Regions from separate parts of the Pantoea deleyi genome, predicted to be linked through region 1. Evidence: predicted binding sites of a transcription regulator. Region 1 holds the regulator's gene; each other region holds the start of a gene.
What was found. Region 1 encodes CRP, which controls carbon source genes, mostly activating them, when cyclic AMP is high. Its sites were predicted from a motif close to ATGTGANNNNNNTCACAT; they were not measured.
Positions count from the first base shown of each region.

Region 2: a site for CRP is predicted at 3,740-3,757, ahead of J1C59_RS18480 (PTS mannitol transporter subunit IICBA). Genes of this name have one in related genera too.
Region 3: a site for CRP is predicted at 6,495-6,512, ahead of J1C59_RS15250 (iron-containing alcohol dehydrogenase). Genes of this name have one in related genera too.
Region 4: a site for CRP is predicted at 4,475-4,492, ahead of udp (uridine phosphorylase). Genes of this name have one in related genera too.

Region 1 is NZ_CP071405.1:416,909-424,751, reverse strand. It holds gene J1C59_RS01940 (LacI family DNA-binding transcriptional regulator) at 186-1,166, shown strand; gene J1C59_RS01935 (LysE family translocator) at 1,168-1,770, opposite strand; gene J1C59_RS01930 (hydrolase) at 1,829-2,845, shown strand; gene J1C59_RS01925 (YheU family protein) at 2,850-3,068, shown strand; gene J1C59_RS01920 (phosphoribulokinase) at 3,130-3,999, shown strand; gene J1C59_RS01915 (OsmC family protein) at 4,376-4,780, opposite strand; gene crp (cAMP-activated global transcriptional regulator CRP) at 5,085-5,717, shown strand; gene J1C59_RS01905 (YccS/YhfK family putative transporter) at 5,775-7,843, shown strand, end outside.
Region 2 is NZ_CP071405.1:3,946,563-3,954,405, forward strand. It holds gene J1C59_RS18465 (HTH-type transcriptional regulator) at 28-324, opposite strand; gene J1C59_RS18470 (gamma-glutamyltransferase family protein) at 1,054-2,652, shown strand; gene J1C59_RS18475 (DUF3053 domain-containing protein) at 2,865-3,584, shown strand; gene J1C59_RS18480 (PTS mannitol transporter subunit IICBA) at 4,016-5,950, shown strand; gene mtlD (mannitol-1-phosphate 5-dehydrogenase) at 6,044-7,192, shown strand; gene mtlR (MltR family transcriptional regulator) at 7,257-7,802, shown strand.
Region 3 is NZ_CP071405.1:3,210,017-3,217,859, reverse strand. It holds gene acnB (bifunctional aconitate hydratase 2/2-methylisocitrate dehydratase) at 1-356, shown strand, start outside; gene yacL (protein YacL) at 547-924, shown strand; gene J1C59_RS15270 (SDR family NAD(P)-dependent oxidoreductase) at 961-1,644, opposite strand; gene J1C59_RS15265 (sialidase family protein) at 1,641-2,843, opposite strand; gene J1C59_RS15260 (sodium:solute symporter family protein) at 2,845-4,260, opposite strand; gene J1C59_RS15255 (dihydrodipicolinate synthase family protein) at 4,340-5,224, opposite strand; gene J1C59_RS15250 (iron-containing alcohol dehydrogenase) at 5,233-6,384, opposite strand; gene dtnK (D-threonate kinase) at 6,573-7,829, shown strand; gene J1C59_RS15240 (D-threonate 4-phosphate dehydrogenase) at 7,822-7,843, shown strand, end outside.
Region 4 is NZ_CP071405.1:3,842,365-3,850,207, reverse strand. It holds gene metR (HTH-type transcriptional regulator MetR) at 77-1,003, opposite strand; gene metE (5-methyltetrahydropteroyltriglutamate--homocysteine S-methyltransferase) at 1,148-3,418, shown strand; gene J1C59_RS18050 (dienelactone hydrolase family protein) at 3,467-4,300, opposite strand; gene udp (uridine phosphorylase) at 4,604-5,365, shown strand; gene J1C59_RS18040 (tetratricopeptide repeat protein) at 5,454-6,722, shown strand; gene rmuC (DNA recombination protein RmuC) at 6,807-7,843, shown strand, end outside.

The sequences.
Region 1 (7,843 bases):
ATTTCATAAAGGAATTAAAAATTATCCCCTATAGAAATAAGTTCTTAGATCACTATCTGCAAACGTAAGTCGGAAATCGCAATTGCTGAAAAAGGCTAAAGTAAGCAAAAATGTCAGGCGCTCACATTGCCCCTGTGTTATTGATATGCATTCCCAATCACTGCCTGTTAAGGTCTCTGTATCTGATGTCGATCGAGAAAGTCGCTCAACTGGCTGGCGTCTCTAAAGCCACGGTATCGCGGGTTCTCAACGCGCATCCCGGCGTAAAGCCTCACACGCGTGAGAAAGTTCTGGCGGCAATCTCTGCCTGCGACTATCAGCCCAACCTGCTGGCGCGTCAGTTGCGCACGGCGCAGAGCCACATGCTGCTGGTGCTGATCTCGGATATCACCAACCCCTTCTGTTCACGCGTGGTTCAGGGTATCGAGGCCGAAGCCGAACTGCATGGCTACCATATCCTGCTCTGCAACTCCGCCTCGCAGCTCCAGCGCGAAGCCGCCTATCTGAGCTTGCTGACCGGCAAAGTGGTGGATGGCGTGATCACGATGGATGCGGCGTCCGGCTTGCAGGATCTGCAGGCGCTGATTGCGGGTGCGCCCTGGGTGCAGTGCTGTGAATTCGATCCGGCAATCCCCGCCTCATCCGTCAGCATCGACCACCTCGAGGCGGCGCGCGACACCGTCCACTACCTCGCGGGCAAAGGGCGCCAGCGCATCGGTCTGGTGAATGGCGACATGCGCTACCTCTATTCACATCACCGGGAAAAGGGCTACCGGCAGGCGATAGACGAGCTGGGCCATGCGTGGTCCGCCGTTGCCTATACCTATGAGATTACGCCCGAAGCGGGCAGTCAGGCGCTGCGCGAACTGATGGCGCTGCCAGAACCGCCCGATGCGGTGTTTGCCGTATCCGATGTGCTGGCGGTCGGCGTGGTGCACGCCGCGCTGGAGGCGGGTCTCCGGGTGCCGGAGGATCTGGCCGTGGTAGGATTTGATGGCGTGCCCTTTACCCGCAGCCTTAACCCGCCGCTGACCACCATTGAGCAGCCGATGAACGAGCTGGGCGCGCGCAGTGTGCAGTTGCTGCTGCAAAAGATCCGTCAGCCTAACGCGCCGGTGATCCATGAGGTATTGCCCTGGACGCGCGTTGAACGCGCATCCAGCTGACTCAGTGCCAGATTAACAGGACGCAGGCAGCGGTCAGCAGCCCCATCGCCACGTTAAAGATTTTCCAGGCGCGACGGCTGCGCAGGATGCGGCCAATCATCGCGCCAAATCCCATCCAGATGACGCCAGACACCAGGTTAACCATAAACATGCCGACGCTGATCGCCATCACAGAGTGACGATAGGCGTCACCGGCCAGGCTGAAGCTGGCGACCGCGCCCAGCGCCATCAGCCAGGCCTTGGGATTGATCAGCTGCAGCAGCCCACCCTGCCAGAACGGCATGGGCGCATCGGGTGCCGCATCGGTCTCCAGCTTTTCGTAACTGGCGGTGGCGATTTTCCACGCCAGCCAGAGCAGATAGAGGCTGCCGGCAATTTTCAGCACCAGATGCAGCGAAGGATAGAGCAGGATCAGCCCCCCCACGCCAAAGGCCACCATCAGCAGCATCACCTGCATCCCGATCATGATGCCAATCATCAGTGGAAAGGTGCGCATGAAGCCAAAATTAGCGCCCGAGGCGGTGAGTAACATATTATTGGGGCCGGGCGTGATCGCCGCGACCCAGAGAAAGCCCAACATTGATAAGAAAAGACTCAGTTCCATGACAATCGGGTACTCCCTGCCCCGGCAAGAAAAAACCTATCGAAGCTAACAGTGTGATATGGAACAGACAAGCTTTTACCACATGAAATTTACCGGACCGGAAAACGAGCAGTTCATGCCGCCTGCCGGGCTGCGAAACGCGCACCTGCAGACGATGCTGCCGCGTCTGTTACGCCGACGCAGCACGCTGGTTCCCCACTGGCAGCGTCTCGATCTGCCCGATGGCGATTTTGTCGATCTCGCCTGGAGTGAAGATCCGCACTCTGCGCAGCATAAGCCACGCGTGGTGCTGTTTCACGGGCTGGAGGGGAGTTTTCACAGCCCCTATATTCACGGCCTGATGGCGATCTGTCGCGCGCGCGGCTGGCTGGCGGCGGTGATGCATTTTCGCGGCTGCAGCGGCGAGCCTAACCGGCTGAACCGCATCTATCACTCCGGTGAAACCGACGACGCCCGCTTTTTCCTGCGCTGGCTGCACACCCGCTGGGGCCGCGTGCCCACCGCCGCCGTGGGGTTTTCGCTGGGCGGCAACATGCTGGGCTGCCTGCTGGGTCAGGAGGGCGCCGCCGCAGAGGTCGACGCCGGTGTAATTGTTTCCGCGCCGCTGCTGCTGGCACCCTGCAGCGTCAGACTGGAACGCGGTTTTTCACGCTTCTACCAGCACTATCTGCTGGCCCAGCTCAAGAAGAATGCCCGCCGTAAGCTGCACGCCTGGCCGGACACGCTGCCGGTGAATCTGGCGGAGCTGAAGGCGCTGCGGCGGCTGCGCGATTTCGATGATGCAATTACGGCACGCGCCCACGGTTTTCTGGATGCGGCAGATTACTATCATCGCGCCAGCGCCATGCCCTGGCTGAAGCAGGTAGAAAAACCGCTGCTGATCCTGCACGCCCGTGACGATCCCTTTATGAGTGATGAGGTGATCCCGCAGAGCGGTCAATTATCTGCCACTATTACGTATCAACTGACATCACACGGCGGCCACGTAGGTTTTGTCGGCGGCACATTACGCCAGCCTGAAATGTGGCTGGAACAGCGCATCCCTCAGTGGATCGCCCCTTTTCTGGATAACTGATCTCGTGATTATTCCCTGGCAACAGGTCTCGCCTGAGACCCTTGAAAACCTGATTGAAACCTTTGTGCTGCGCGAAGGCACAGACTACGGCGAGCAGGAGCGCAGCCTGCTGGACAAAGTGGCGGATGTACGACGCCAGCTGGAAAGCGGTGAAGTGGTACTGGTGTGGTCGGAACTGCATGAATCGGTCAATATTATGCCGCGCAACGCCTTTCATGGCTGATGCGCCTGCTGCCATTTCATGCTAACAATGCCTGTTACCCGATCTCACAGGGAGCTTCTCTATGTCTGCACGTCATCCTATTATCGCGGTGACCGGTTCCAGCGGTGCAGGAACCACCACCACCAGCCTCGCGTTTCGCAAAATCTTTCAGCAGCTTGATCTTCGTGCGGCGGAGCTGGAAGGCGACAGTTTTCACCGTTTTACCCGTCCTGAGATGGATATGGCGATTCGTAAGGCGCGCGATTTAGGACGTCACGTCAGCTACTTCGGCCCCGAAGCCAATGACTTTGGCCTGCTGGAGCAGAGCTTTAAAGAGTATGGCTATAGCGGACAGGGGCAGTCGCGCAAATATCTGCACACCTACGATGAGGCGGTGCCGTGGAATCAGGTACCGGGTACCTTTACGCCGTGGCAGCCGCTGCCGCAGAACACCGATATTCTTTTCTATGAGGGGCTGCACGGCGGCGTGGTGACGGCGCAGCACAACGTGGCGGAGCAGGTCGATCTGCTGGTTGGCGTGGTGCCGATTGTTAACCTTGAGTGGATCCAGAAGCTGGTGCGCGATACCGGCGAGCGCGGCCATTCCCGTGAGGCGGTGATGGACTCGGTGGTCCGGTCGATGGAGGATTACATTAACTTCATTACGCCCCAGTTCTCCCGCACCCATATCAACTTCCAGCGCGTCCCGACCGTGGACACCTCCAACCCGTTCGCCGCCCGTGCCATCCCGTCGCTGGATGAGAGTTTTGTCGTGATTCACTTTCAGGCGCTGGAAGATATCGACTTCCCCTATCTGCTGGCGATGTTGCAGGGCTCCTTTATCTCGCACATCAATACGCTGGTGGTGCCGGGCGGCAAAATGGGTCTGGCGATGGAGCTCATTATGGGCCCGCTGGTGAAACGGCTGATGGAAGGCAAACGGATAGAGTAAGGGGCCAGGAAAGCGCTCTTCAGACGGTTTAAAAACCAGAGCAGGCAATGTTATCGCAGCGGATAAGCTTAACTCGCTGAGCAGGCTTCAGGAAGCAGACGTCCGGTAGCCGCATCCGGTTTCAGTCAGGCCGCGATAGACAACCGCGGGCAGAAAGCATCTGGCCGTAACAGAAAAGTTCAGCAGGCAGGGAAGAGCGTCAGAAGCGGAAAGTGTCCCGCGCCAGGAGGGCGCGGGCAGAGCATGCCATAAAGGGCGGACGTTGCGGCTTTACCGATCTGACCCGCTTCGCTGCGCCATCACTGTCTCAACGCAGACTCTCTGCGATGCTAAGGTCTGACAACAGACTACCGGCAACCTCAAACACCGATGACGGTTACAGCGCGATCACTTCGTAGCTGTGCGTGATCGTCACGCCTTTGCCCAGCATGATGGCGACCGAGCAATATTTTTCCGCCGAAAGATCCACCGCGCGTGAGACCGCTTTATCCTGGAGCGCTTTGCCACTGACGATAAAATGCAGGTTGATGTGCGTAAAGATTCGCGGCGCCTCTTCACGACGTTCTGAGGTCAGTTTTACTTCACAATCAGCCACATCGTTGCGGCCTTTTTGCAGAATTGAGACCACATCGATCGCGCTGCATCCGCCCGCCGCCATCAGCACCATCTCCATTGGGCTGGGCGCTTTATCCCCTGAATTACCATCCATCAGGATCTGATGGCCGGATGAGGATTCTCCGAGGAATGTCAGCCCTTCTACCCACTTCACTCTTGCCTGCATGTTTTTTGCTCCGGAATACACTGTTTTGCCGCCAGAGTACGCTTTCCCCTGGTAAACAGCAATCCGGAGAAATCCGCCCGTAGCTGAAGCGAGACAACAGAAGACAGTCGGCTAAAGCTGTGCTACAAACAGTGCTGAAAATATTTTTCGTCACCCGATGACGAAGCCGGGAAGAATGATGCGCACTGCGCCTGATGCGGCCCGAATAATTTCCTGAAATGGAAAACGCTTGAAGCTTTCACCGCCTGACAGGGAAAACTGCCCCCTGTATTTTGGGCACGATTACAACAGAGGATAATAGCGAATGGTTCTCGGCAAACCGCAAACAGACCCTACACTCGAATGGTTCCTGTCCCATTGCCATATTCACAAGTATCCATCCAAAAGTACGCTGATTCATCAAGGTGAAAAAGCAGAAACGCTTTACTACATCGTGAAAGGTTCCGTCGCGGTTCTGATTAAAGATGAAGAAGGCAAAGAGATGATTCTTTCCTACCTGAATCAGGGTGATTTTATTGGTGAGCTTGGCCTGTTCGAAGAAGGCCAGGAGCGCAGCGCCTGGGTACGTGCGAAAAGCGCGTGTGAAGTGGCAGAGATTTCGTATAAGAAATTCCGTCAGCTGATCCAGGTGAACCCTGACATCCTGATGCGACTCTCGTCGCAGATGGCGCGTCGCCTGCAGGTCACGTCCGAAAAAGTGGGTAACCTCGCTTTCCTCGACGTTACCGGACGCATTGCACAGACCCTGCTTAACCTGGCGAAACAGCCAGATGCCATGACGCATCCCGACGGCATGCAAATTAAAATTACGCGTCAGGAAATTGGCCAGATTGTAGGGTGTTCACGTGAAACCGTGGGCCGTATTCTGAAGATGCTGGAAGATCAGAACCTGATCTCTGCACACGGCAAAACCATCGTCGTTTACGGCACCCGCTGATTCCTGTCACCCACGGCGTGATGGCAACATCACGCCGTTATTGTTTGTGCTGAGCCGATGTGGCGTCGAATAATCTACCATCCTGAAGTGAACTACGCCCTGCGGCAAACGCTGGTGCTCTGCCTGCCGGTGGCGCTGGGCTGGCTGGCTGGCGACCTGCAAAAGGGTCTGCTCTTCTCACTGGTGCCCGCCTGCTGCAACATCGCCGGTCTGGATACGCCGCATAAACGCTTCTTCAAACGCCTGATCGTCGGTGGCAGCCTGTTTGCCCTCGGCAGCTTCCTGATCCAGTGGCTCACCCTGCAGGCGGTGCCGCTGCCGCTGATCCTGTTTATTATGCCGCTGCTGCTCGGCGTAACCGGGGAGATCAGCCCGCTGCATGGCCGCCTGCTGCCCGGCACCCTTATCGCCGCCATCTTTACCCTGAGCCTGATCGGGCGCATGCCGATCTATGTTCCGCCGCTGCTCTATATCGGCGGTACGCTCTGGTACGGGCTGTTTAACTGGTTCTGGTTCTGGCTCTGGAAAGAGCAGCCGATGCGCGAGAGCCTGAGCCTGATCTACCGCGAGCTGGCCAACTACTGCGACGCCAAATATACCCTGCTGACGCAGCTGACCGATCCGGAGAAGGCCCTGCCGCCGCTGCTGGCTCGTCAGCAGAAGGTGGTCGATCTGATCAACACCTGTTATCAGCAGATGCACATGCTGTCGGCCAGCCGCGACCACAGCCACAAGCGGCTGACGCGCGCCTTTCAGGTGGCGCTGGATCTGCAGGAGCATATCTCGGTCAGCCTGCATCGGCCGGAAGAGGTGCAGAAGCTGGTCGAGCAGAGCCATGCCGAAGCGGTGATCCGCTGGAATGCCAAAACCATCTCGGCCCGGCTGCGGGTGCTGGCGGATAACATCCTCTATCACCGGTTACCCGAGCGCTTCGCGATGGATAAACAGCTCGGCGCGCTGGAGAAAATCACCTGGCAGCATCCCGACAATCCGGTGGGGCACTTCTGCCTCTATCACTTCAACCGGATTGCCCGGGTCCTGCGCACGCAGAAACCGCTCTATCAGCGCGACCTGATGGCCGATCGCCAGCGTCGTCTGCCGCTGCTGCCCGCCCTGCGCAGCTATCTCTCGCTGCGCTCCTCGTCGCTGCGTACCGCCGGACGCTTTGCGGTCATGCTGATGCTGGGCAGCGCGCTGGCGCTGTTCTTCAACATTCCCAAGCCCTACTGGATCCTGATGACCATTATGTTCGTCAGCCAGAACGGCTACAGCGCCACCCGCGTCCGCATTCAGCACCGGGCGCTGGGCACCTTTGCCGGGCTGGTGATCGCGGCCGCCACGCTGCGTCTGGCGGTGCCGGAGTCGCTGGTGCTGCTGATCATGCTGGCCATCACCTTTATCAGCTATCGCTTTACCCGTCAGTTTTATGGCTGGTCGATGATTGGCTTCACGGTGACCGCCGTCTACTCGCTGCAGCTGCTGTCGCTGAACGGCGCGCAGTTTCTGCTGCCGCGCCTGATGGATACGCTGATGGGCTGTCTGATCGCCTTTGGCGGAATGCTCTGGCTCTGGCCGCAGTGGCAGAGTGGCCTGCTGCGGCAGAACGCGCATGATGCCCTGGAAACCTATCAGGATGCGCTGCGGCTGCTGCTGGGCGATGAGCAATCGCCCGGCAAGCTGGCTTACCAGCGCGTGCAGGTGAATCAGGCACACAATGCGCTGTTCAACTCCCTTAATCAGGCGATGCAGGAACCGGCGTTCAACGCCCAGTATCTGAAAGATATGCGGCTCTGGGTGACGCACAGCCAGTTTATCGTCGAGCATATCAATGCGATGACGATTCTGGCGCGCGAACACACCATGCTCACCGCCTCGCTGGCCGAGCGCTATCTGCAATCCTGTGAAATCGCGCTGCAGCGGTGTCAGCAGCGGCTGGAGTATGAGGGTGCAAGCTCGCAGGTCAACCTGCTGGATGAGCTGGAGAATATCAGTGAGGGGCCGGTTACGGTCGTGGAGCAGCATGTGCGGCGCATCCTCGATCATCTGAGCGTGATGCACACCATCTCATCGCTGGCGTGGAGCCAGCGACCGCAACATGGCCGCTGGCTGATCCGGCATTTACGGAA
Region 2 (7,843 bases), 460 kb from region 1:
AGCGGCGGGTTTCTTCCTGCTGCCTGATCACTCAAGCAACTGCCGTCCCAGATACGGGTTAGCATGTAATAATTTCATCAGTTTCTGCGCCGTCGCGGAAGGACGGGTACGGCGGGCTTCCCAGCTTTTCACGGAAGAAACGCTCACGCCCATTACCTTTGCAAACTCATCAACCTGCATGCCGGTCATTTCACGCAGACGCTGCGGTTCTGGCTGGGCGGGTTGCTGACGCTGAATGAGTAACTCGGCGGCGCGATCATCACGTGTCAAAACAATCTGCTCAAGGCTGCTGAGCAATTCAAACATCGGGTCTTTTAATTCCATAGAGAACTCCTTAAAACTCACTATGAAGCACGTGAAAGTAGAGAGGTACGAGCCTGAAGTCAGGACTCTGAAACCGGGCCTGTTCCAGGCTGGATCCCGCAAGGGTTTGTTTTTGTTATGAGAGAAACCATTACGGGACACAGCCTGCGGTGCATTTCTAAAAGTTGTCAGATCAATGCAACAAATGCCGGGAGACTAAGTATGGATAGAGACCTGACGATTTGCCGCGCAATTTATAATTATTTTTTTAACTATGGTTTGCCGGAAAAATTCCAGCGCCTCTAACGTGCTGAGGCAGCTGATTTTTGTGCCCTCATAGCGGGCAAAAAAATCAATGTGTGTTTGCGAATTGTGTGGATGCCATCATGCTTTTTACCGGCATCTTCTCATTTCTGTGAGGTGCTGCACCTCTGCAGGTAGTGAGTGCAAAATATACGCCAATGGTTTACTTCCTGAACACTTATATTCATCTTTCTAATTAAAATAAGAATAATCCTGGCATGACCTTCAGCGCTGCCGCGCGTCGGCTCACGGTGCAGAGCGGGAAAATCCGTTAATCTGAGTGCTGTTTTTTCAGCAGATTATTGAACAGCGGCCTTTAAGAAACGGCAGACGCCTCATTCCGGTGCGTTTATGCCATTCACGCCTGACGTCATGCGCGACAAAAGTGCACTCCCTGAGTGGTGCGCAGACGGCGGGCCAGACACCGGATCCCGGCAAGGAAAAGCGATGCGTGAAACAGATTTTAATGTCGCCTACCCCTCTCATCGCGTCTCGATGATGGGACGTAACGCGGTGGCGACGTCACAACCGCTGGCGGCACAGGCAGGCCTGCGTATGCTGCAACAGGGTGGCAACGCGGTAGATGCAGCGATCGCCACGGCTATCGCCCTCACCGTCCTGGAGCCGACCGGAAACGGCATCGGCAGTGATGCATTTGCGATCGTCTGGGACGGCAGTGAGCTGCATGGGCTCAATGCGTCAGGTCGTGCCCCGGCCGCCTGGCATCCCGGCCGCTTCGCCGCGTTTGACACCATGCCGGAAACCGGCTGGGAGTCAGTGACCGTACCTGGCGCGGTGTCGGCATGGGTCTCACTGGCGCAGCGCTTCGGCACCCTGCCGCTCACTACCCTGGCGCAACCGGCAATCGGGTATGCGCGCGACGGTTTTCCGGTCTCGCCGCTGATTGGTCAGCTGTGGCAGCGCGGCTACGACAAACTGCGGGATCAGCCGGGCTTCAGCGACTGTTTTGCGCCGCAGGGCCGCCCGCCGCAGGCGGGGGAACTGTTCCGCAACCCGGCGCAGGCCGCCACGCTGCAGGAGATCGCTGAAACCCAGGGCGAGAGCTTCTATCGTGGCGCGCTGGCGCAGAAGATGGCGGCCTTCGCCCATGAGCATGGCGCTGCCCTGACGCTGGAGGATTTGAAAAACCATCGTGCCGACTGGGTAACCCTGCTGTCGCATCCGTTCGCCGGTGGATCGGTACAGGAGTTGCCGCCTAACGGCCAGGGCATCGCGACCCTGATCGCGCTGGGCATTCTGGAAGAGTGGGAGATCAACCGCTATGCACCCGATTCACCGCAGTGGCTGCATCTCTCCATTGAGGCGATGAAGCTGGCACTGGTCGATCTCGAACGCTATGTCACTGATGAAGATCACCTGGAATTTCCGGCGGCGCTGCTGCTGAGCCGGGACTATCTTCGCCAGCGGGCCGCGTTAATCGATCCTGACAGCGCGGGCGATTTCCGCTTTGGCTCGCCGCAGCAAAGCGGCACTGTCTACGTGGCCACCGGTGACAGCCAGGGAATGATGGTCTCCTTCATTCAGTCCAACTATATGGGCTTTGGCTCCGGCGTGGTGGTTCCCGGCACCGGCATCAGCCTGCAGAATCGCGGCGCGGGCTTCTCATGCGATCCGACCCATCCCAACGTGGTGGCTGGTGGTAAGCGCCCGTTCCATACCATCATTCCCGCCTTTGCGCAGGATCCGCAGGGCCAGCCGCTGATGGCGTTTGGCGTGATGGGTGGCCCGATGCAGGCCCAGGGGCACGTTCAGCTGGCGCTGCGTATCATGCTGCACGGACAGAATCCCCAGGCCGCGATTGATGCACCGCGCTGGCGGGTGGTACAGGGGCGCGAGGTGGTCTTTGAATCCACCCTCGATCGCAACACCCTGAGTACCCTGCGCCGCATGGGCCACAACGTGGTGCTGGAAGATCCGCTGAGCAACTACAACTTCGGCGGCGCGCAGGTGATAGTGCGCGATCCTCAGGGGTTCTATATTGCGGCCAGTGAAAGCCGGAAAGATGGGCAGGCCGTGGTGTTTTAAGGCCGCCGTCATGAAAACGCCGCCCGGAGAGGGGGACGCCAGCCGGCAATGCCGGGTGCACCGCCGCGCCGCCGATCCTGCTCTGCCACCGCCATTTCAGAAAGCACCTGTTTTAGCGGTGGTTTCGCATTGTGCCGTGGCGCGGGTTTGTTCTATTCTTTAGGCCATTCCTACCTGGACATCAGACAGTATCACCGACAGGAGTTGACCCTATGGCTTCAGGATTTACACGCCTTATGGCACGCGGCGGCATTATGCTCGCTGGCGCGCTGATCGTGCTGCAGCTCACCGCATGTGGTGACAAAGAGGGCGAGCAGCGTAAAGCATTTATCGACTTTCTCCAGAATACCGTGATGCGCAGCGGCGAGCATCTTCCCAGCCTCAGCGAAAACCAGAAGCAGAGCTTTGGCAACTTCGCCAGCGATTACGCCATTCTGTATGGCTTCTCACAGCAGGCGAACAAAGCGGTAGAGCAGGGAATGCGCCCGGTGGTGGATGAGCTTTCCGCGATTCGCGTTCCGCAGGATTATCTCAGCCGTCGTGATTCGCTGCGTCAGGCCAACAGCGCCCTGGTGATTGTCACCCAGCAGATTGAAAGCGCCAAAATGCAGGCAGACAGCAGCAAAGCGGCCCTGAAGCAGTCGGACGACCTGAAAAAAGTCTACGACACCGCCTATAACAAAGTGGTGACAGTGCCCGCCAATCAGCTGATCCCGCTGCTGCCTAAGCTCCAGGCGCTGAGCCAGGGTGCGGTGCAGACCGGCGACTTCCTGCAACTGCAGGGCGCCCGCGTCAGCTTCAACAATGGCGGCGTGCAGTTCCCGACGCAGGATCAGGCCACGCAGTATAACGCGCTGATGAGCACGCTTTCTGCCAACGCCCAGGCACTGCCGCAGGCCCAGGCTGCCGTTCAGGGTGGCATTCAGCAGTAAACCCGCTTTACGGGCAGAGGTCATGTCTCTGCCCCTCTCCTCACGCTTTCTCTTCGCCTTTCCGACCCGCTGAATGAAGTGTGATCTGGCGCATTTTCGACCAAAAATATTTTGTGACTGTCATCACATTTCTATAACAAACCGCCTCTTTCAGGATGTGACGTACATCACAGATACCCGGCTATTCTGACTAAAAATCCGACATAACGGTGGCGATCGGTCGATAAAATGTGATCAGAGTCACGCTAATGCCCCCTGCAGGCCCCCTTAATCAGTGATGCAGATCACACTAATTCCGTGCCCTACGCAGTACCAGATTCGCGTGATAGAGTCCGCGTGCATACAGTAATACCACCGGCTTCGGGTCGGGGTGGCTAAACAAAAACAAACGCGCTCTCCTATTGCAGCGCGTCTCAATAAGGGGTGGGTTTATGTCCTCATCAGTGAAGGTCAAAGTACAGAGCTTTGGTCGCTTTCTGAGTAATATGGTGATGCCAAACATCGGGGCGTTTATCGCCTGGGGTATCATCACCGCACTGTTTATTCCAACAGGCTGGATCCCGAACGAAACGCTGGCCAAACTGGTCGGCCCGATGATCACTTACCTGCTGCCGCTGCTGATCGGTTTCACCGGCGGACGTCTGGTGGGCGGAGATCGCGGCGGCGTGGTCGGTGCCATCACCACGATGGGTGTCATCGTCGGTGCAGATATGCCGATGTTCCTGGGTGCGATGATTGCCGGTCCGCTGGGTGGCTGGGCCATTAAGTCGTTCGACCGGGCAATTGACGGCAAAATCAAAAGCGGCTTCGAGATGCTGGTGAACAACTTCTCGGCCGGTATTATCGGGATGGTGCTGGCCCTGCTGGCATTCCTGGCCATTGGCCCGCTGGTTGAAGGTCTGTCGCACATTCTGGCGGCGGGCGTGAACCTGATGGTGCAGAACAACCTGCTGCCGCTGACCTCGATCTTCGTGGAACCGGCGAAAATCCTGTTCCTGAATAACGCCATTAACCACGGTATCTTCTCACCGCTCGGCATCCAGCAGGCGAGTGAAGCGGGTAAATCGATCTTCTTCCTGATTGAAGCGAACCCGGGCCCGGGCATGGGCGTGCTGATGGCCTACATGTTCTTTGGCCGTGGCAGTGCAAAACAGTCTGCGGGCGGTGCCGCCATTATCCACTTCCTGGGCGGCATCCATGAGATCTACTTCCCCTACGTGCTGATGGCGCCTCGTCTGCTGCTGGCCGTGATCCTGGGCGGGATGACCGGCGTCTTCACGCTGACCGTCCTGAACGGCGGCCTGGTCTCTCCGGCGTCACCGGGTTCTATCCTGGCGGTGCTGGCGATGACGCCAAAAGGCGCCTACTTCGCGAACGTCGCCGCTATCGCAGCCGCCTTTGCCGTCTCCTTCGTGGTTTCCGCTATCCTGCTGAAAACCAGCAAAGTAAAAGAAGATGACGACATCGAAGCCGCGACCCAGCGCATGCATGACATGAAAGCGCAGTCCAAAGGCCAGAGCGCACCCGGTGCGGCGATCGCCAGCGACGCCATGAGCGTGGACCTGCATCACGTGCGCAAAATCATTGTCGCCTGCGATGCCGGTATGGGTTCCAGCGCCATGGGCGCAGGCGTGCTGCGTAAGAAAGTGCAGGATGCCGGTCTGAGCAATGTCTCGGTGACCAATACCGCGATCAACGCCCTGCCCGGTGATGTCGATCTGGTAATTACGCATCGCGACCTGACCGAACGCGCAATCCGCCAGGCACCGCACGCGCAGCATATTTCGCTGAATAACTTCCTCGACAGCGCGCTCTACAGCACCCTGACCGAACGTCTGGTGGCGGCTAACCGCAGTGATGCGCATCGCGAAACCGTGAAAACGACGCTGGCCGACAGCTACGATGAAGGTAACGCGCACCTGTTTAAGCTGGGCGCGGATAACGTCTTCCTCGGCCTGACCGCCAGCAACAAAGAGCAGGCGATTCGCTTTGCCGGTGAACAGCTGGTGAAAGGCGGCTACGTCGAGCCGGAGTATGTTGAAGCGATGCTGGCGCGTGAAAAACTGACCCCGACCTATCTCGGTGAGTCAATTGCGGTGCCGCACGGCACGGTGGAAGCCAAAGATCGCGTGCTGAAAACCGGCGTGGTGTTCTGCCAGTATCCGGCAGGCGTCCTGTTCGGTGAAGAGCCGGAGGATGTGGCGCGTCTGGTCATCGGCATTGCAGCCCGCAATAACGAGCACATCCAGGTGATCACCAGCCTCACCAATGCGCTGGATGATGACAGCGTGATCGAGAAGCTGGCGAACACCAGCAACGTGCAGGAAGTGCTGGATCTGCTGTCAGGCAAACCTGCCATCGCATAATGTGGTGATATTTTCCCTGGGGCGGTCATGCCCGTCCCGATTTTCCGGGGCGGGTTTGCCCGCCCCATCGTCATTTGATATGGGTCAAAAATTATGAAAGCGTTACATTTCGGAGCAGGAAACATCGGTCGCGGCTTTATCGGCAAATTACTGGCTGATGCCGGTATCGAACTGGTTTTTGCCGATGTGAATCAGACGGTGCTGGATGCACTGAACGCGCGTCATGAGTATCCCGTTCATGTGGTTGGCGAACAGGCCAGAACAGAAATCGTGACCGGCGTCAGCGCCGTGAACAGCACCAGTGAGGCGATCGTCACCCTGGTGTCTGAGGTCGATCTGGTGACCACCGCCGTGGGCCCGCAGATCCTGGAGCGCATTGCCGGCAGCGTGGCGAAAGGGCTGGCTAAACGCAGCGATGACGGCACGACCCGTCCGCTGAATATCATCGCCTGTGAGAATATGGTGCGCGGCACCAGTCAGCTGAAACAGCATGTCCTGAAGGCGCTGCCTGAGCAGTATCACGCCTGGCTGGAGCAGCACGTCGGCTTTGTGGATTCCGCCGTCGACCGCATCGTGCCACCTACGGAAGCGGGCAGCAGCGATCCGCTGGAAGTCACCGTTGAAACCTTCAGCGAGTGGATTGTCGACAAAACCCAGTTTAAAGGCGACCTGCCGACCATCCCCGGCATGGAGCTGACCGACAACCTGATGGCCTTTGTTGAACGCAAGCTCTTCACCCTGAACACCGGCCACGCGATTACCGCCTACCTTGGCCAGCTGGCCGGTCATCAGACCATTCGTGACGCCATTCTGGACGAAAAAATCCGGGCCGTGGTGAAAGGCGCGATGGAGGAGAGCGGCGCGGTGCTGATCCAGCGTTACGGTTTCGACGCGGAGAAACATGCGGCCTACATCCGCAAAATCCTGGGCCGTTTCGAAAACCCTTACCTGAAAGATGATGTTGAGCGCGTAGGCCGTCAGCCGCTGCGTAAACTGAGTGCGGGCGATCGCCTGATCAAGCCGACCCTGGGCACGCTGGAGTATGGTCTGCCGCACGCCAGCCTGGTGCAGGGGATTGCGGCCGCGATGCACTATCGCAGCGATCAGGACCCGCAGGCGCAGGAGCTGGCCGCGCTGCTGGCAGAAAAGGGCCCACGGGCGACGCTGGCTGAGATTTCCGGTCTGGATGCCGACAGCGAAGTGGTGGCTTCTGTGGTGAGCGCCTGGCACGCTATGGCATAATGCGCGCGTGTCAGTGACGCAAGCCGGGCGCAGTACGCCTGCGCCCAACGGCGGTATTAAACCCATGCAGGCAATAATGGAAGAGAAGCAAGCTTTTGAGAACCGGGTGCTTGAGCGCCTGAACGCCGGTCGTTCGGTGAGAAGCTTTCTTATCGCCGCCGTTGAGCTATTGGCTGAAGCGGTCAATCTGCTGGTGCTGCAGGTGTTCCGCAAAGATGACTATGCGGTGAAATATGCGGTGGAGCCGCTGCTGCTGGGCGATGGGCCGCTGGGCGAACTCTCGGTTCGTCTGAAGCTGGTTTATGGCCTGGGGGTCATCAGCCGGCACGAATATGAAGATGGTGAACTGCTGCTGGCGCTGCGCGAAGAGCTGAATCACGATACCGCCGACTACCGCTTTACCGACGATGAAATCCTCGGCCCGTTTGGTGAGCTGCACTGCGTCACCGCCTGGCCGCCAGCCCCGGTATTTCACACCGACGATGCGGAGCTGCGCAGTATGCAGCAGCAGCGCTATCTGCAGATGGTGCGATCCACCATGGTCCTGTCGCTTACCGAACTGATCGCCCGCATCAGCATCCGGCAGGCGTTTAAAAAGTCCGGCAGCTAATCCCGTCAGGCGCCCTTTCCGGCGCCTTTTTTGTCTTACGC
Region 3 (7,843 bases), 1.2 Mb from region 1:
TGACCGAAGAGGGCTACTACAGCGTCTTCGGCAAAAGCGGTGCGCGTATCGAGATCCCGGGCTGCTCACTCTGCATGGGTAACCAGGCGCGTGTGGCAGATGGTTCGACGGTCGTCTCGACCTCGACCCGTAACTTCCCGAACCGTCTGGGAACCGGCGCGAACGTCTATCTGGCGTCAGCCGAGCTGGCCGCGGTTGCGTCTCTGCTGGGCAAACTGCCTACGCCGGACGAGTATCAGCAATTTATGGCGCAGGTCGATAAAACGGCCAGCGACACATATCGCTATCTCAACTTTGACCAGCTGGCGCAGTACACCGATAAAGCGGACGGCGTGATTTTCCAGACTGCGGTCTGATTCTTCACCCGACAGCGTGAGAGAAGGGGCGATGATTCGCCCCTTTTTTACGTCTGACGATCGGGCTGCGGCACGATCAAAAGCTGGATTTCGCCAGACAGCCTGTAATAATGCGCGACGTGTCACACTTTGCTGCACAGGCAGCACGGACACTTATCAGGTGACGCGACGACGTTGAGAGGAACGGGCGATGGAATATGAATTTTTACGCGATGTGACCGGACAGATTAAGGTCCGCATGTCGATGGATCATGAAGCGGTCGGCCACTGGTTCAACGAAGAGGTTAAAAACGATCCGGGCCTGCTGGATGAAGTCGAAGCCGCCATCGAAGATGTCAGAGGCAGCGTACGCCAGTGGCAGCGCATCGGCAGCGAGTACACCATCCTGCTGGATGAGGAAGAGGTGATGATTCGCGCCAATCTGCTGGCCCTGGAAGATGATGGCATGGAGGAGGGGATGAACTACTACGACGAAGAGAGCCTCTCGTTCTGCGGCATTGAAGACTTTCTGCTGGTGATCGCCGCCTATCGCCAGTTCGTTAATCAGTACGGTAAGCCTGTCCGGTGATCACAGCCGGGCGACCTGCGTCACCCGGCCTGTGCGTTAACTCAGCGACGCGCCGCCGCACATCACCAGCTGCTGGCCGGTGATCGCCGCCGCCGCCGGAGAGAGCAGGAAATCGACCAGTCCGGCGACCTCCTCCGGCTGAATGTAGCGGCCGATCGGCGGCAGGCGGGGCGGTGAACTGGCCCGGCCTGGCTGCTGCAGCATCGGCGTTTCGGTGGCACCGGGCGCCACGATGTTCGCCGTGATGCCGCGCGGCGCCAGCTCTGCCGCCCAGCTGCGGACCATGCCGATCATCGCCGACTTGGTCGCCACATACTGACTGCGGCCCGCCGCGCCGCCTGACGTGCGACTGCCCAGCAGTACGATCCTGCCGCCCGCGTGCATCTGCGGCGCAAAGTGATTCGCCAGCTGTTCAGCGGCGGCAACATGCAGCCGCCACAGGCGTGCGCTGGCCTCGCCGTCCAGCTCTCCCAGCGGCGCGGCCTGCATCATGCCTGCTGCGTGAACCACCGCCTGCGGCACGGGCAGACGCTCCAGTAATGCCTGCAATGCTGCGCTGTCGCTGATATCGACCTGGTGACTCTGCCAGCCGCTTTCGGTCCGGTTGATGGCCGAACGGCTCAGGCCGGTTACCTGCCAGCCCGCCGTGAGCAGGCGCTCCGCAATCGCCTGGCCGATGCCGGAGCTGGCTCCGGTCACCAGCGCCATCCGTGCGATCACGCGTCACCTCCCTGTACCCAGGACTCCCCGACCCGCACATACTTAATCGCCTGACGATACCAGGTGTAGGCGATATGCAGTTCGCCGTTCACCCCCTGCTTGATGCTGGGGTAGGAGAATTCACGGTTCAGCTTCTGCTGGGAGTTATTGGTCATGCAGTAGCCATCGCCCTCGTCCAGATTGCGCTGCAGTGGCCAGCTTTTACCGCCATCCGTAGAGATCGCCAGCGTCATTGGTGCGCGTGGTGCGCCCCAGAAGGCGGTGCGACCGCTCTGCACCACCGGTTCGGCAGCGACCGCCACGTCACCTTCAGCCGCCTCTTCATCATCTTCGATCTCGTCATAGAGCGACAGCCGCCGCTCTTTAGCGCCCTCTGCGCTCATGGCGTTGAACACCAGCGCCAGATGACCGTTGCGCAGCGTGGTGACCTGAATCGAGGAGTTATTGTTGGGCAGCGACAGCGGTTCCGGCGCGCTCCAGCTCTCACCCTGATCGAATGAGCGGCTCTGATAGATATGGTCGGCCCAGCGGCTGCGGTAGAGCGCCAGCAGGGAGCCATCCTCCAGCAGCGTGACGTTCATGTGCACGCAGCCGGTGCTGTCAGGCACGCTGACGTCGCGCCAGCTGCGGCCTTTATCTTCCGAGATTTTGACCGCGCTGACGTCATAGCTGCCGACCCATTTCTCTCCGGGCCGCGTCAGGCAGTAAAAGACCGGCAGCAGCCAGTTGCCGTTGGGCAGCACCACGATCGGCTGGCGAATAAAGGTGCCGGGTTTATCCAGCAGGGTGCGGATTTCGCCCCAGCTCTGGCCCAGATCGTGAGACTGGCGATAGCGGACGATCGCGGTGTCCTGATTGCCCGACTTCTGCGCTGTCCAGAGCAGCCACAGCACCTGATCAGGATCGAGGAACAGCACCGGGTTCTGTTCGGATCGGCCCGGATCGTCAGAGAGTTTCTCTGCGTCACTCCAGCGATCGCTGCCCTTTTTCAGTCGTGAGCACCAGACAGAGATATCGGCGATCCCCTCCTGTGTGCCGCCAAACCAGACGCAGAGCAGATCGCCATCGGGCAGCGGCAGCAGGTTAGCTGCGTGGTTCTGCGGGCAGGGGGAAGGCAGCATCGCAACCTGCTGCGCGCTATCCTGCGGGTGCGGCGCAAGCTGGCCGTTGCGTTCTGCGGTGACGGTTTCCTGAGTCATATTAGGCTCCACTTTTTTGTGCATTGTGTTGCGGTTGAGGCTGAGACTGACGTGACGGAATGCAGCGGTCAATCACCATAATGATGGCCGGGGTAATCAGCGCCACATACATATTGTCGATACCGAAAGGGTTACCCATCAGGAACCAGACGGAGGTGACCAGACAGGCGCCAATCAGACCGGCATTTGCGCCACGCGTGCTCTTAAACCATGGCAGATAGAACGCCATGATGGCCACCACGGTGATCGACAGGCGAATCGCGCGGGTAAAGAAGGAGAGCTTCAATACTTCCGGGAAGAACAGGACAAACAGCAGCGGAAAGAAGCCGATACCGATCGAGATCCAGCGCGTGACCTTAAATTCGCGCTCCGGAGTGGGTTTGCGGTAGGGCACATAGAAATCTTTCACGACCAGCGAGGCGATAGCCAGGGCGACGGTGCCGACGCTGACGAAGATCGAGGCCACCAGCGAAGTGGTAACGATCCCGGCCAGCCACGGCGACATATCCTGCAGAAACACCGGCAGCGCATAGAGGCTTTTGATATCGGGATGAGCAAACTTCGCCGCCACGCCAATCAGCGCCATCGCCAGGCCGATAGGCAGACAGAAGATAAAGGCGATCCAGGTTGCGCGTTTCGCGGACTTCACATCTTTGGTGGAGGAGATCGCCTGGATCACAAACTGGGTACAGAAGATCGATCCCACGGTACCGATCAGCCAGGCGACAATGGTGCTGGCCCCGACATGCCCATCCCAGGTCCAGTAGAACGCCGGCATTTTCTCCATCATCGGCGCGACGCCACCGGTCATCTTCAGCGCCACATAGAGAATAATCAGGATCCCGGCGTACTTGATGGCGCTGTGCAGCAGCGTCACCCAGGCGACGCCTTTCATGCCGCCAAACGCGAAGTAGAAGGTACTGACCACCGCCGTGATAAAGGCCGCCTGGGTCAGATCGACTTTTAACACGGTGGAGATCGCCGCCGCGCCGCTGATGTAGTTACCGACGTTCACCAGCAGCAGCGCATAGATCATAATCAGCGAGATGATATTTTTGGTCGAGCTGCCATATTTCTCGGCGATCGCGCCGGAGATCGTGATCTTCCCGGTGTTATAAATGCGTTTGACCAGAATCAGGCCAAACAGCGGAAAACCAATCGCTGCGCCAATGACCGACCAGGAGGCGGCGAAGCCATCCTCAAAGGCCGCCTGTGCGGTGCCGATGGTGGATTTGGCCCCGATATACTCGGACATCAGCATGATGCCGACAATAAAGGCGGGCATGGCGCGCGAGCCTTCCATAAAGTCGCCGCTGGTTTTACTGCGCAGCCGCCAGGTCAGCCAGGTAGTGAACAGAATATAGGCGACCACCATGCCGACGATCAGTAAGGTGCTCTCAGTTGAAAATGATTTCATCATGACCTCGATTGTTCTGGCAGATGGCGACCATCAGGTTCGTTCTCATCTGACCGATAGTGTGCAAAGGCGATGGACGTTATTGCAGGTAGTGGTTCACGATTTGACGAATCTGCTGCTGCTCTTCGGCGCTGAACTGCACCGCATAGCGACTTTCACCGACCTCAAAGCCCTGCAGGCTGACCGCTTTTTTCACGGCGGCCGGTGAAAAACCGATGCTGTAGAGCGCGGTGCGCAGGCCGGTCACGCTCTCCTGCGCCTGATGCGAACCGGCGATGTCGCCGGCGCTGAAGCGCGCCCAGATCGCGTTGATCGCGTCGGGTGCCACATTAGCCAGCCCGGAAATCGACGCAGAACAGCCGTCAACGAATCCCTGATGGATCAGCGAATCCGGACCGTTCAGGACATCGAAACCTTCGCAGTCGGCAGTGGCCTGCAGAAATCCGCTCAGGCTCTCATAGCTGCCGGCAGAGTCTTTGATGCCGATGATGTTCGGGTGCGCCGCCAGCGTGCGCACCGTGTCGGGCTGCAGGGTGTTGCCGGTGCGTGCCGGGATGTTGTAGAGGAACAGCGGCACCGTGAGTGCATCCGCCACGCGCTGATAGTGGTCAATCAGCTCCTGCTGTTTCAGCGGAACAAACCACGGCGTGATCGCGGACACCGCATCCACGCCCAGGCGGCCAATCTGCTGGCCGAGCCGGATGGTTTCGCGGGTCGAAATCTCTCCGATATGCGCCACTACCGGCACCCGGCCGTTGACTTCATCGACGCAGGTCGTGGTGACGGCAATCTTCTCCTGCTCGTTCAGCACAAAGAATTCGCCGTTGGTGCCGCCGCAGAAGATCCCGTTACCGGCGTCGATCTGCCGTCTGACCTGCTCGCGCTGCTTCACCGGGTCAAAGGCCCCCTCCCGGTCGAAAGGGGTGACGATGGCCGTCAGAATGCCCTCTATTTTCTTATTCATAACAATCCTCAATTCGCCTGGCGGGAAGGAAACAGGGTGAGATAGATAGCGCGCACATCGTCGGCGCTGACACTCATCGGCACATTTTTCATCAGGCGCTGAACGTCGAGTGCTGCTTCCACCAGATAGGGCAGGTGATCCGGGCTGATGCCCAGCGCTTCGAGACTGGCAGGCAGCTGCAGCCGCTCAACCAGTGCGGTGAAGTACTCCACCAGCGCATGGGATTTCTCGTCGTCGCTTAAACGGCTGTCGGCATCGGGCAGCAGATCATAGGCCTGCGCGAACTTGCTCACCGCGGCCGGGCGGACGAATCGCATGCAGGGCGCCAGCAGAATGGCGTTGGCGACGCCGTGAGGCAGATGATATTTGCCGCCGAGCGGATAGGAGAGGGCGTGCACCAGATGGGTACCGGCATGGGCGATGGCCGCGCCGCCGTAGTAAGAGGCCCAGAGCATCTCCAGCCGCGCCTGTAAATTGTCTGGCTCGCGCAGCGTGGTTTCGAGACTGGCGAACAGCTTCTTCATGCCGGTGAGTGCATAGTTGTCGCTAACCGGATTGGCGACGTTGGCCGTGAAGCACTCAATCAGATGGCAGAGCGCATCAATGCCGGTCGAAGAGGCGATGTGGGCGGGCATGCTGGTGGTGAGTTCCGGCACCAGCGCCACCACATCCGGCAGCATCACCGGGGAAATAATACCGACTTTGGTCTCCTTCTCTGGGATAGCCAGAATCGCATTGGGGGTGGCTTCAGAACCGGTTCCGGCGGTGGTCGGGATCAGCAGCGAGCGGGTGCGGCGCTGCGGTTTTTCACCCGCCAGCAGGGCGTCGAGCGACGGCGCCGCGTCCAGGCAGAGTACCGAGAGCAGCTTCGCCACATCCAGAACGCTGCCACCGCCGATGCCGATCACCATATCGGCCTGCCGGTGGGGAAGCGCCGCCAGGATCGCAGCAACATCGTGCTGGCTCGGCTCTGGCGGGACGCTGTTGACCAGGCTGAGCTGCGGAATCCGATCCCGCAGTTGCCCCATCAGCGCCTGCACCGCCGGAATCGCCTCAATGTTTCGGTCCGTGACCACGACCGCTGCCGAGACGCCCTGCAGCAGATAGCCCATGTCGTTCAGCGCCTGATAGCCGCTGATCACCGTGCTGTTAATGTTCATTTCATCCCCTCTTTACTGTCGCGGCGGAGCACATGATTAATTTTGCTCAGCACAATGCGAATTCAGTCACTCTGTGTGGCTAAATTTATAAGGCATATCGATTTCGATTAATTTGAACTTGCTCACATATAATCAATCATGATTGAATATAATCAAATGCAAATGGCAGTCGCCTGACAGGAGTGAGGATGGGCTCATCAAGATGGAAAACCGCGGTACTGGTCATCGCCGATGACTTTACCGGTGCCAACGATGCGGGCAGCGGGCTGGCTCAGGCCTGTGCCCGCGTGCAGGTGCTCTTTGGCCTGGGGACGTCGGTGCCGGACGCAGCGGATGTGTTGGTGATCAGCACCGACAGCCGGGCCGTCAGTGCCGGGCAGGCGGCTGAGCGCGTCACGCAGGTGGTGCAGCACCATGCGGCACAGTTTCAGACAGGCTGGCTGTTTAAAAAGATCGACTCTACGCTGCGCGGCAACGTGGGTGCGGAAACGGCGGCGGCGCTGCGCGCCAGCGGCAAAACCCTGGCGCTGGTGGTACCGGCGGTGCCGCGACTGGGCCGCACCACGCGGCAGGGTTGCGTGTGGGTCGATCAGCGTTTGCTGACGGAGACCGAATTTGCCAGCGATCCCAAAACCCCGATCCGCAGCGCCCGCGTCCTCGATCAGATGCAGATCGAGGGCATGGAGATCGATCTCGCCACGCTGCGCAGCGATCGGCTCGATGCCGTGCTGGCCGCGGCGCAGGGCGTGGTAGTGGTGGATGCCGAAAACGAGGCCGATCTGGCGCGGCTGATTGCGGCGGCGGCGCAACTGCGCGAGAAGCCGCTGCTGGTCGGGGCTGCCGGATTAAGCGATGCGCTGGGCGCGGCGCTCTCGGTTCGCCCGGCCCGGCCGGTGCTGGCGGTGGTGGGATCGATGAGCGACAGCGCCCAGCAGCAGATCGCCGCCCTGCAGCAGCAGCGGGCCGTTGAGATCGTGGAGGTGGACATCACTCAGCTGTTTCAGCAGCCCGCCTGGCCGGAACGGGCGCGCTGGATCGCGCAGGCGGCCGACGCACTGCGGGCCGGTCGTCATACGGTGATCCGGACCTGCCAGCATCGCGCGCAGCGCCACGCGATCGAGGCGCTCTGCCAGCAGCACAGCCTGACGCGCCAGCAACTGGGTGAGGCGATCTGCGGCTTGCTCGGTGAGATGACCTTAAGCCTCTGCCGCGCCGCGCTGCCGCATGCGCTCTATCTGTCAGGAGGCGACGTGGCAATCGCCGTCGCTCAGGCGCTAGGCGCCAGCGGCTTCCATATTCAGGGTCTGGTGGCGGGCTGTGTGCCGCACGGGGTTCTGCTTAACAGTGAATTTACTCTGCCGGTGATGACCAAAGCGGGTGGCTTTGGTGATGCAAATACTCTGGTAGCAGCCATTGGTTTTATTGAGGAGAAGTCGAGTGAGTAAAATTATTGCGATCA
Region 4 (7,843 bases), 560 kb from region 1:
TCTTCTCATGGTCGGTCAACAGGCTGCGCATTATAGGGGATTTTGCCCGCGCCCGCGCAGGTTTGTGCCGATCGGCTTAACGCTGCAGCACGGCACCCGGTCGCGCGGCATCGCGCACAAAGGGCAGATGCTCACAGGCGTGCTGGCGGGCAAAGCGGATAAAGGCTTCCAGCACCGGCTGGCGCTGTTCGCCGTCGCGCACTGCGGCATAGAGGCGGCTCCAGAGACCCTCGCCCAGCGTACGGGTCACGACCAGCCCCTGCTTCTCAAAGCTCTCGACTACCCAGTGCGGCAGCGCGGCAATGCCCATGCGCGCGGAGACCATCTGAATCATCAGCAACGTGTTATCCACATTTTTCAGCGCCGGGCTGACGCCAGCGGGCTGCAGAAAGTGACGCCAGATATCAAGACGCTGACGCTGGACCGGATAGATCATCAGGACTTCATCGGCCAAATCTTCCGGCGAGATCTGCTCCAGCTGCGCCAGCGGATGATCCGTCGCCAGCACCAGTCGCACCTCAAAATCAAACATCGGCGAGTAGAACAGACCCGAACGCGCCAGAATATCGGAGGTCAGCACCACATCCAGCTCACCCTGTTGCAGCGCGGGCTGAGGATCAAACGTCACGCCCGATTTGAAATCCATCACCACCTGCGGCCAGCTCTGACGGAATTTATCCAGCGCCGGGGTCAGCCACTGAATGCAGCTATGGCATTCGATAGCGACCCGCAGCGTGGTCTGATGCGGCTCGTCGCAGGCCTGGAGTGCCTGCTGGATTTGCGGCAGCACCTGCTCCGCCAGTTGCAGCAGGATATCGCCCTGCGGGGTAAAACGCAGTGGCTGACTTTTACGCACAAACAGGCGGAATCCCAGACGCTGCTCCAGATCGCTGAACTGGTGAGACAACGCCGATTGCGTCTGATGGAGCTGGGCCGCTGCCGCAGCCAGCGATCCCGTATTGCGCAGAGCCTGAAGCGTCCGCAGGTGCTTGAGTTCGATCATGAGTGTCCTTCACATCGAAAATGAACATATTGCGCTTGTGCAACATACAGTACCCGCAGAGTATAGCAGTGTAAACATCTGGACGGCTAAACATCTTTGACTGCCCGGTTAAAGCACCGTGAACCTTTATCTGGAGACTGGCACATGACTATCCTCAATCATACCCTCGGTTTTCCCCGTATTGGCCTGCATCGTGAACTGAAAAAAGCCCTGGAGCGTTACTGGGCGGGCGACAGCACCCAGGCGGCGCTTCTGGCGACGGGACGCGAGCTGCGCGCTCGTCACTGGCAGCAACAGAAAGAAGCTGGCGTCGATCTGCTGCCGGTGGGGGATTTCGCCTGGTATGATCATGTGCTGACCACCAGCCTGATGCTGGGCAATGTGCCTGAACGCCATCAGAACCCGGCGGGCACGATTGACCTCGACACGCTGTTCCGCCTGGGCCGGGGGCGCGCCCCCGCCGGCGAACCTGCGGCAGCGGCCGAAATGACCAAATGGTTTAACACTAACTATCACTATCTGGTGCCGGAATTCAGCCGGGATCAGACCTTTAAGCTGAGCTGGACCCAGTTGCTGGATGAGGTGGATGAGGCGCTGGCGCTGGGGCATAACATCAAGCCGGTGCTGCTGGGCCCGGTGACCTATCTGTGGCTGGGCAAGGTCAAAGGCGCGCCGTTTGAACGCCTCTCGCTGCTGAGGGCGATCCTGCCCGTCTATCAGCAGGTGCTGGCGGAACTGGCAAAGCGTGGCATTGAGTGGGTCCAGATGGATGAACCCGCCCTGGCCCTTGAGCTGCCGCAGGCATGGCGCGACGCCTTTCAACCGGCATATGACGCCCTGCAGGGTCACTGCAGACTGCTGCTGACCACCTATTTTGACCGCATCGGGCAGAACCTTGAGGTGATCCGCAGGCTGCCGGTGCAGGGGCTGCATGTCGATCTGGTTCATGGGGATGACGATATTGAGCACCTGCATCAGCAATTGCCCGCCAGCTGGCTGTTGTCGCTTGGCGTCATCAACGGACGCAACGTCTGGCGCACCGATCTGAGCCGCTGGTTTGATCGCCTGCAACCGCTGGCCGCCCGGCGTCCGTTGCTCTGGATCGGCTCCTCCTGCTCTCTGCTGCACAGCCCGATCGACCTCAGCACTGAAACGCATCTGGATGAGGAGGTCAGAAGCTGGCTGGCCTTTGCGCTGCAGAAGTGTGGTGAGCTGTCGCTGCTGAGTCAGGCCCTGAACCGCAACGATGCGGCATCGCTGGACGCCTGGAGCGCGCCGATTCGCGCCCGCGCCCACTCCCGTCGCGTGCATAATGCGGTGGTGGCGCAGCGTCTGCAGGCCATTACACCCGAACAGAGTGCCCGCCAGAGCGCCTGGCCGGTACGGAGTCGCCTGCAGCATCAGCGACTGAGCCTGCCCGCCTGGCCCACCACGACCATCGGCTCTTTTCCGCAGACCACGGAGATTCGCCGCCTGCGCCTCGACTTTAAGCAGGGGCGGCTCGACAGCCGCCATTATCGCACCGGTATCGCGGAGCATATCAGGCAGGCGATTCGCGAACAGGAGCGGCTGGGGCTGGATGTGCTGGTGCACGGTGAAGCGGAACGTAACGATATGGTGGAGTACTTTGGCGAGCATCTGGAGGGCTTTGCCTTTACCCGCAATGGCTGGGTGCAGAGCTACGGTTCGCGCTGCGTGAAGCCGCCCGTCATCATCGGCGATGTCTATCGTCCGGCGCCGATTACCGTCGACTGGGCCCGTTATGCGCAGTCGCTGACGGACAGACCGGTCAAAGGCATGCTGACCGGCCCGGTAACGATCCTCTGCTGGTCATTTCCGCGTGAAGATGTGCCACGGGAAACCCTCGCGAAACAGATCGCGCTGGCGCTGCGGGATGAGGTGGCGGATCTGCAGGAGGCGGGTATCGGCATTATCCAGATTGATGAGCCGGCCCTGCGGGAGGGGCTGCCGCTGCATCACTCGGCCTGGGCCGGTTATCTGAACTGGGCGGTGGAGGCTTTCCGGCTGACGGCGGGCGTGGCGCGGGACGAGACCCAGATTCACACCCATATGTGTTACTGCGAATTCAGCGACATCATGGCGGCAATCGCGGCGCTGGATGCGGATGTGATCACCATTGAAACCGCGCGCTCTGACATGGATCTGCTGGCGTCGTTTGAACACTTCGACTATCCCAATGAGATCGGCCCCGGCGTCTATGATATTCACTCGCCCAACGTCCCCAGCGTCGAAGGCATCGAAGCGTTGCTGCTGAAGGCGGCGAAGCGCATCCCGGAGGCGCGGCTGTGGGTAAACCCGGACTGTGGACTGAAAACGCGTGGCTGGACGGAAACGCGCCAGGCGCTGGCGAATATGGTGAGAGCGGCGAAGAAACTGCGTGGAGAGACGGCGTAGCCGAGGGTCTGACGGGGAAAAAAGGGCGCAGAAGCGCCCGTTTTTTATTTATCGTGAGGCGACGCCATACTGCCTGAACCAGGCCAGCATCCGCTGCCAGCCATCCTGGGCCGATTCCGCATGGTAGCTCGGCCGGTAGTCGGCGTTGAACGCGTGTCCCGCTTCGGGATAGACGATGATCTCGGCGGTGGCATTGGCGGCATGCAGCGCCTGACGCATCTGCTCGACGCTCTCCAGCGGGATCCCCTCATCCTGACCGCCATACAGGCCCAGCACCGGCGCATTGAGATCGACAGCAATATCAATCGGATGCTTCTGCTGCTTCAGGGTGCGCTCCCCGGTCAGTCGGCCATACCAGGCGACTGCGGCCCGCAGCTGGGGATTGTGCGCGGCATAGAGCCAGCTGATGCGGCCACCCCAGCAGAATCCGGTAATGCCCATGCGGCGGATGTCGCCGCCGTTGCGGGCTGCCCAGTTGGCGGCGTGGTCGAGATCGGAGAGCACCTGGCTGTCCGGCACTTTGCTGACCAGTTCGCTGAACAGCGTCGGGATATCGTGATACTCCGACGGATCGCCCTCGCGGAAATAGAGTTCAGGCGCGACAGCCAGATAGCCCTCCAGCGCCAGGCGGCGGCAGATGTCCCGGATATGTTCATGCACACCAAAGATCTCCTGCACCACCAGCACCACAGGCAGCGGGCCGTCTGCGCCCTGCGGTCTGGCGAAGTAGGCTGGCATGTTTTCGCCCTGGCTGGGCACTGAGGTTTCACCCGCCTGAATGGCCGGACTGTCGGTCATGATGGTGGTGGCGGCGGTGGGCTGCACGGCAGGGGCAAAGCCGTCCGTCGCCGGTTTTTGTGCCATATTATCACTGGGTTTCATTAGTCTCTCCGTGCAAGCATTTGCGCAATCAGGTAACTATAGCCTGGCGTTAAACTGCGCGCGCCAGGTGCCGGGCTACAGGATCAGCCGCGAATAAAATCCTCCCACTCTTTAGCATTGCGCTAACGCCGACACAGCCTTACTGCGCACAGTCGCGACCGGGAAGATGTATTTGTGTGACGATAGTCTCAATCTGTGGTCTGAAAAATGTAACTTTCATTTTCTTAAGTGAAAGCTGTCACATATTTATCCGGCGTGCTGACGTAAAGTGGCGCGATACTTTCCCTTAACAGGAGTCTGAAAATGACACAGTCTGACGTTTTCCATCTGGGCCTGACCAAAGCCGACCTGCAGGGCGCTACCCTGGCGATTGTGCCAGGCGATCCGGAGCGCGTGAAGAAGATTGCCGGACTGATGGAAGATGCCACGCATCTCGCCTCACACCGTGAATTTACCTCCTGGCTGGCAAAGCTGGATGGTAAGCCTGTCGTCGTCTGCTCAACCGGCATCGGTGGCCCATCCACCTCGATTGCGGTCGAAGAGCTGGCGCAGCTTGGCGTGCGCACCTTCCTGCGCGTTGGCACCACCGGTGCGATCCAGCCCTATATCAACGTCGGCGATGTGCTGGTGACCACGGCGTCGGTTCGCCTGGATGGCGCCAGCCTGCACTTCGCACCGATGGAGTTCCCGGCAGTGGCCGATTTCAGCTGCACCACCGCCCTGGTCGCGGCCGCAGAAGCCTGTGGCGCGAAGACCCACATCGGTATCACCGCCTCGTCTGATACCTTCTATCCGGGCCAGGAGCGCTACGACACCGTTTCAGGCCGCGTGGTCAGTCGCTTCAGGGGATCGATGAAGGAGTGGCAGGAGATGGGCGTACTCAACTATGAGATGGAATCCGCTACACTGTTAACCATGTGCGCCAGCCAGGGTCTGCGAGCCGGCATGGTGGCGGGCGTGATTGTGAACCGTACGCAGAAAGAGATCCCGGATGCGGTCACGATGAAGCAGACAGAAAGTGACGCAGTGAAGATTGTGGTCGAAGCGGCGCGTCGCTTGCTGTAACGGTCGCGTCAGGCAGCAGGTTTTCCGGACTCAGAACCTGCTGCTGGTCATTAACGGCGCGTAACATCAGTTAAACCTGAGGATGTTTATGCGCCATACCTCTCCTGTCCGCCGTCCTGCCCTTGGTCTCAATCCCGCCGCTCTCAATGCGCGGCTGGAACGCAGTGCCGAACGTTTCCGCGCCGCCATGCAACAGGGCGACTATGCGCTGGCCGCCCGCTGCTGTGAAGAGGTGCTGCGGTCAATGCCAAATCAGATGCAGGTGCTGAGCGACTATGCTCTCTGCCTGCTGCGTCTGGGCCAGCACGCGAAAGCGTACAAAATCTATCAGAAGATCCTTCAGTCGCCGCCTGCGGTGCAGGCCACCGCCTCCGACACCTGGCTGGATGGCTTAACCGAGGTGTGCGGCTGGCTCAACAGACGCGAAGAGATGGCGCAGTATGGGCTGGCCTCGCTGATGCGCTCGGATGCGCGTTTCAGTCAGGGACAGCGTGTGGCCTTTCCGGCCGCGCAGCCCGAACCCGCCGATCTCAGTCGGCCAGAGCAGAACGTTATCGCCTTCTCTCTGTATGGCGATCAGCCTCGCTACTGTGAAACCCTGATTAAAAACGTGGAGGTGGCACCGGCGCTCTATCCCGGCTGGTCCTGCCGTATCTATCTGGATGACAGCGTGCCGCAGCATGTCTGGCAGCGTCTGGATCAGCCGCATGTCAGGCTGATCGATATGTCGCACGAGAAAACGCTCTATCCGACCCTGTGGCGTTTTCTGGTGCTCGACGATCCACAGGTAAAGCGCTTTATCGTGCGCGATGCCGACTCGCTGCTCTCGGAGCGCGAAGCGGCTGCGGTTAACGCCTGGCTCGCCTCGCCTTACTGGTTCCACCATATGCGTGACTACTTCTCTCATACCGAACTGCTGCTGGCGGGCATGTGGGGCGGCTGTCACGGCGTCTTCCGGCATGTGGCGCAGGCGATGCGCGATTTCATCGCGCAGTATCAGGGGAGCCAGCGCTTTACCGACCAGTATTTCCTGAAGGTGGCGTTATGGCCGACGGTGCGGGAAAGTCTCCTGAGCCACGATGAACTCTTCCATTTCCACCAGGCCCGGCCCTGGCCTGACCATGCGCCCGTGCGCTGGCAGACGCCCCATTTTCATGTGGGCAGCAATGCCGGGTTTGCCAGTATGCGCGGAAAATCGGCGGCGGCGGATGGCAGCCGCCAGCGCGTGGCGATCACCGCTGGCGAGACGACCTGGGACTATCTGGCGCCGGTCAGCAAGGGCGAGTGGCAGCTGCCCATGCCCTTTTTTCTGATCGAGGAGTGGCAGGCGGGCAGGCTGCGGGTCGCGGCCCTCTAAGGCGCTGAATCCCGGCAAAATTATCTGGACATTCATACAGTGCGACTCTACCTTTTCCCTCAGCAGCCTGAGTCGGGGGAAATCATGGATCAGCACATCATCATCAGCGCCTGTCTGGCGCTTGCCGGGGCAGGGATCGGCTGGATGCTGGCACAGTTACGTGCCGGTCATCTGGTCGCCCGTTTTCAGACCGAGCGCCGTCTGCTGGAAGAGGCGCAACAGCGTCAGCAGCAGCAGGTCGATCAGCTTCAGCAGCAGGCGCAGCAGCGGGAGCAGGAGCTGCGTCAGCTTCACGGCGCGCTGAGCGGTGCCACCGAACGGCTGCAGCAGCTTGATTACTGGCGTAACGAAAGCGAACAGCTTAATCGCGAACTGCGCAATCAGCTGGAGGTGAACAGCGCCCAGGAAGCGGAGCTGCGCGAAGTGACCATCCGTCTGGAAGAGACCCGCTACGCCGCAGAAGAGAAACAGCGTCTGCTGACCAACAGCGAACAGCGTCTCAGCGCCCAGTTTGAAAACCTCGCCAACCGTATTTTCGAAAACAGCGGCCGTCGCGTTGATGAACAGAACCGTCAGAGCCTGAACGGGCTGATCGGCCCGCTGCGTGAGCAGCTGGATGGTTTCCGCCGGCAGGTGCATGAGAGCTTTGGTGCAGAAGCACGCGAACGGCATACCCTGACCCATGAAATCCGCCAGCTGCAGCAGCTGAATGCGCAGATGGCGCAGGAGGCGCTCAACCTGACGAAAGCGCTGAAGGGCGACAATAAAATTCAGGGGAACTGGGGGGAAGTGGTGCTGAGCCGGGTGCTGGAAGCCTCCGGGCTGCGGGAAGGCTACGAATATGAAACGCAGGTCAGCATCCAGTCTGAGCAGCAGGGCAGGATGCAGCCGGATGTGATTGTGCGTCTGCCGCAGGGCAAAGATGTGGTGGTGGACGCCAAGATGACGCTGGTGGCCTATGAACGCTATTTCAACGCAGAGGATGAGATCGCCCGTGAGCAGGCGATCCAGGAGCATGTGAGTGCCATGCGTGCGCACATCCGCCTGCTGAGCCGGAAAGATTATCAGCAGTTGCCTGGCTTGCGGTCGCTGGATTATGTGCTGATGTTTATTCCGGTGGA